Regions from separate parts of the Streptomyces sp. NPDC107471 genome, predicted to be linked through region 2. Evidence: predicted binding sites of a transcription regulator. Region 2 holds the regulator's gene; the other holds the start of a gene.
The links. The regulator HspR, encoded in region 2, represses chaperone genes until heat shock. The targets are predictions, from matches to a motif close to TTGAGNNNNNNNNNCTCAA.
Positions count from the first base shown of each region.

Region 1 (2,398 bases), on a different contig from region 2:
TTCTGCGCCGGGTCCAGGACCTCCAGGAGGGCCGCCGCGGGGTCGCCGCGGAAGTCGGAGCCCACCTTGTCGATCTCGTCGAGCAGGACGACCGGGTTCATCGAACCGGCCTCCTTGATCGCCCGTACGATCCGGCCGGGCAGCGCGCCGACGTACGTCCGCCGGTGGCCGCGGATCTCCGCCTCGTCCCGCACACCGCCGAGGGCGACGCGGACGAACTTTCGGCCCATGGCGTGCGCCACCGACTCGCCGAGGGAGGTCTTGCCGACACCGGGCGGACCGACGAGGGCGAGCACGGCACCGCCGCGCCGGCCGCCGACGACCCCGAGCCCCCGGTCGTTGCGGCGCTTGCGCACCGCCAGGTACTCGGTGATGCGCTCCTTCACGTCCTCCAGGCCCGCGTGCTCGGCGTCGAGGACCGCCTTGGCGCCCTGGATGTCGTAGGCGTCCTCGGTCCTTTCGTTCCACGGCAGTTCGAGGACGGTGTCCAGCCAGGTGCGGATCCAGGAGCCCTCCGGCGACTGGTCGGAGGACCGCTCCAGCTTGTCGACCTCCTTGAGGGCGGCCTCACGCACCTTCTCGGGCAGGTCGGCGGCCTCCACGCGGGCGCGGTAGTCGTCGGACTCCTCACCCTCCTGCTCGCCGTTGAGTTCGCGCAGTTCCTTGCGGACGGCTTCGAGCTGACGGCGCAGCAGGAACTCCCGCTGCTGCTTGTCGACGCCCTCCTGGACGTCCTTCGCGATGGTCTCGGCAACGTCCTGCTCGGCGAGGTGGTCGCGGAGCTGCTGGGTGGCGAGCTTGAGGCGGGCGACCGGGTCGGCGGTCTCCAGCAGTTCGACCTTCTGCTCGGTGGTCAGGAACGGCGAGTAACCGGAGTTGTCGGCGAGGGCGGACACGTCGTCGATCGCCTGCACCCGGTCCACGACCTGCCAGGCGCCGCGCTTGCGCAGCCAGGCGGTCGCGAGGGCCTTGTACTCCTTGACCAGTTCGGTGACGTGACCGGGCAGCGGTTCGGGGACGGTCTGCTCGACCGTGGTCCCCTCGACCCACAGGGCGGCGCCCGGGCCGGTGGTCCCCGCACCGATCTTCACCCTGCTCCGGCCGCGGATGAGCGCGCCCGGGTCGCCGTCGGCCAGTCGGCCGACCTGCTCGACGGTGCCGAGCACACCGGTGCTCGCGTAGGTGCCGTCGATGCGTGGCACCAGGAGGACCTTCGGCTTTCCGGGTTCCGAGCGGGCGGCGGCCTGGGCGGCCTCCACCGCGGCGCGGACGTCGGTGTCGTTCAGGTCGAGCGGGACCACCATTCCGGGCAGCACGACCTCGTCGTCGAGCGGCAGCACAGGCAGAGTGAGCGGTGTGGACGTCGAAGCCATGATCTCCCCTTCGGCAGTCAAGTTGAGCTATGCCGACTCAATGCATGTGACCCTGCGAATGTTCCCCGGCCGCTTGCCTGTTCGCTGTCGGCGATCACGGCTGCCGGAATCAGCGGTTCCGGACCTATGGTCGTCGCGTAATAGACACACGCGGTGATCGGTCATTACCGATGGCTTTTGGGGGATGTCGTGGACGGAGTCGTACGGGCCTGGGTGACCGGCTGGGTCGTGTCGCGCGGGGCCGCCCCGCCGGAGCGCGAACCCTGGGGGTTCACCGTCGACGTGGGCCAGCTCGCGCAGGTCTCGCGGCACGTCTTCGAGGCGCTGGGCGACGAGGTGGACGAGCGGCTCGTACGCAAGGTGGCGGACGGGGTGACGGGCACCGGGGTGTGGCTCAAGGTGTTCCAGGACCCGGAGGTCGTCGGGGACTGGCTGGGCGAGGGCTGGTGGGTGGACCCCGAGCCGGGCTTCCTGATGACGGTCCCGCTGACCGGAACCGGCGCCGAGGCCGTGCCCTCCGGTTACCGGAAGCGCGTGTGGTCCGTCGGCGGGGTCACCCGCGTGCTCCTCGCCGGCCCCGACGGCTCCCTCGCCGCGCGCGGCCAGACGGCCCCGACCGGCGCCACCGCCGTCTTCGACCAGATCGAGACCGCGCCCGCGCACCGGCGCCGGGGCCTGGGCAGCGTCGTCATGCGCACCCTCCAGAGCGCGGCGGCCGCCGCGGGGGCGCGGACCGGCGTCCTCGCCGGAACCCCGGCGGGACGGGCCCTGTACGAGTCTCTGGGCTGGCATGTGCAAGCTCCGCTCACCAGTGCCAAGTTCGTGGGCCGCGACCCCGGGTGACCGTCCGTCACGGCTCCCCGGCAGGGGCTCTGTCATACGGCGCCGGTGACCGCCCCGACACCTCGCCGGGCCCCACCGACAACACCCGACGACCACCGCCTCTTCCCGCCCCTCCGAACCAGCGCCGATGGCACGCCGGGGCCCGGAGCCCGCTGCTCGTGCCGACCGAGACCGAGACCCGA
Region 1 is NZ_JBVJPC010000002.1:149,434-151,831, forward strand. Features, by position in the region: gene lon (endopeptidase La) at 1-1,373, opposite strand, end outside; gene ACZ66S_RS05550 (GNAT family N-acetyltransferase) at 1,563-2,216, shown strand.
Region 1: lon (endopeptidase La) is a predicted target of HspR. The motif match lies at 1,396-1,414, and genes of this name have one in related genera.

Region 2 (2,398 bases):
GGGCAGGACATCGACACCGAGGTCACCCTCAGCTTCACCGAGGCGATCGAGGGCGCGACGGTCCCGCTCAGGATGTCCTCGCAGGCCCCCTGCAAGGCCTGTTCGGGCACCGGTGACGCCAACGGCAACCCGCGCGTGTGCCCGACGTGCGTGGGCACCGGCCAGGTGGCCCGGGGCTCCGGGGGAGGCTTCTCCCTCACCGACCCGTGCCCCGACTGCAAGGGCCGCGGCCTGATCGCGGAGAACCCCTGCGAGATCTGCAAGGGATCCGGACGGGCCAAGTCCTCCCGCACCATGCAGGTCCGCATCCCGGCGGGCGTCTCCGACGGGCAGCGGATCCGGCTGCGCGGGAAGGGGGCGCCGGGTGAACGCGGCGGCCCCGCGGGCGACCTGTACGTCACGGTGCACGTCGACACGCACCCCGTCTTCGGCCGCAAGGGCGACAACCTCACGGTGACGGTCCCGGTGACCTTCTCGGAGGCGGCGCTCGGCGGCGAGGTCAAGGTGCCGACGCTCGGCGGTCCCTCCGTGACGCTGAAACTGCCCCCGGGCACGCCCAACGGCCGCACCATGAGGGCGCGGGGCAAGGGCGCGGTCCGCAAGGACGGCACCCGGGGCGATCTGCTGGTCACCGTCGAGGTGAGTGTCCCGACCGAGCTGTCGGGGAAGGCTCGTGACGCGCTCGAGGCGTATCGCGAGGCGACCGTGGGTGAGGATCCACGGGCGGAGCTGTTCCAGGCCGCGAAGGGAGCTTGATCTGGATGGACGGCCGTCGACGCAACCCGTATGAACTGACCGAGGAGACCCCGGTCTACGTCATCTCGGTGGCGGCCCAGCTCTCCGGCCTGCACCCGCAGACGCTGCGCCAGTACGACCGCCTGGGGCTGGTGTCCCCGGACCGCACCGCGGGCCGGGGCCGGCGCTACTCGGCCAGGGACATCGAACTGCTGCGCACCGTCCAGCAGTTGTCGCAGGACGAGGGCATCAACCTCGCCGGCATCAAGCGCATCATCGAGCTGGAGAACCAGGTCGCCGCGCTCCAGTCGAGGGTGGCCGAACTCCAGTCCGCCGTCGAGGGCGCCGCGGCGGCCATGCAGCAGCGCGAGGCGGCGGTGCACGCGTCGTACCGCCGCGACCTGGTGCCGTACCAGGAGGTCCAGCAGACCAGCGCGCTGGTGGTGTGGCGGCCGAAGAAGGCCAAGGACTAGCCAGGACAGCGGAAAGGGCCCGGAGATCTCTCCGGGCCCTTTCCGCTGTGCGGGCGGGCTCAGTACCAGGACTCCCACATGCCGTACGCCGCCGAGCGGGCCACGGTCTCGGCGCCCGCGGAGTCCAGGAGGACGACGCGGTAGTAGTACAGACCCAGCAGGTCCTCGTTGACCGTCGTGTCCATGTAGGAGACGGCGTCGCCCGCCGCCCCCTCGGTCAGCGTGACGTAGGCGCCCGTGGCCGGGTCCCAGCGCTCCACGCGGTAGCCCGTGAACCGGGCGCAGTCGCCGAGGCCGGAGCTCTCGGAGCAGCCGACGTACAGGTCCGGGTAGCTGTCCTCACGGACCTCGGTCCCCGTCCAGCCCGGCGGCCGGGTGTCGGGCAGGGTGACCTGGACGTCGGCCGTGTGGAAGAACTCCGGGCCCTCGTCGTAAAGGGCGTCTACGGCGGCCACCCGGTAGACGTGGGTCGCGCCGTCGGGGACGGTCGGGCAGAGGATCTCGGTCTCGGCGAGCGAGTCCCCTGTCCAGCAGTTGCGCTCCCACGCCGTCTCGCCGGTGTCCGGGTCCGTGACGCCCTGCCACACGTAGTACGTGAAGACGTCGTCGTCGGCGGGCGGTGTCCAGGTCAGGCGTACGCCGAGCGGGATCTGTTCGGCGGTCAGGTTCTCCACCGGGGCCGGGCGCTCGGTGTCCGGGGTGGTCGCGGTGGCCGCCGGGCCGGGCTGCGAGGCGTGCCCGTAGGGGTCGACGGTCACGACCCGGTACTCGTACGTCGTCTCGGAGGCGCCGGAGACCTCGTGGCAGGTGCCGCGCAGCACCTGGCGTCCGGCGTAGGCCGGGGCGTCGTCGTCCGCCCACCACCAGCTCACCGAGGGGTCCGTCAGCGGCCCGCCGGAGGAACTGCCCGGCTTGCACTTGTCCACGACGACGGTCTCGCCGGTCGCCGGGTCGGTCCGCTCGATCCGGTAGGTGAGCAGCGGGGCGCTGTCGTGGGTCCACGGGTCGGCGCTCGCCCAGGAGACGTACACGCCGTCGCCGTATCGGGTCGCGGTGGTCTCGTACGGGGCGACGGCCTCCGGCCGGTCCGCCATGGCGAGGGCGATCTCCACCGGCGCGGAGGCGTTGCCCTTCGTGTCCTGGGCGCGCACCGCGTAGCGGTAGGAGTCGGCGACGGCGGCCAGTTGGCG
Region 2 is NZ_JBVJPC010000005.1:511,191-513,588, forward strand. Features, by position in the region: gene dnaJ (molecular chaperone DnaJ) at 1-756, shown strand, start outside; gene ACZ66S_RS19820 (heat shock protein transcriptional repressor HspR) at 762-1,208, shown strand; gene ACZ66S_RS19825 (PA14 domain-containing protein) at 1,268-2,398, opposite strand, start outside.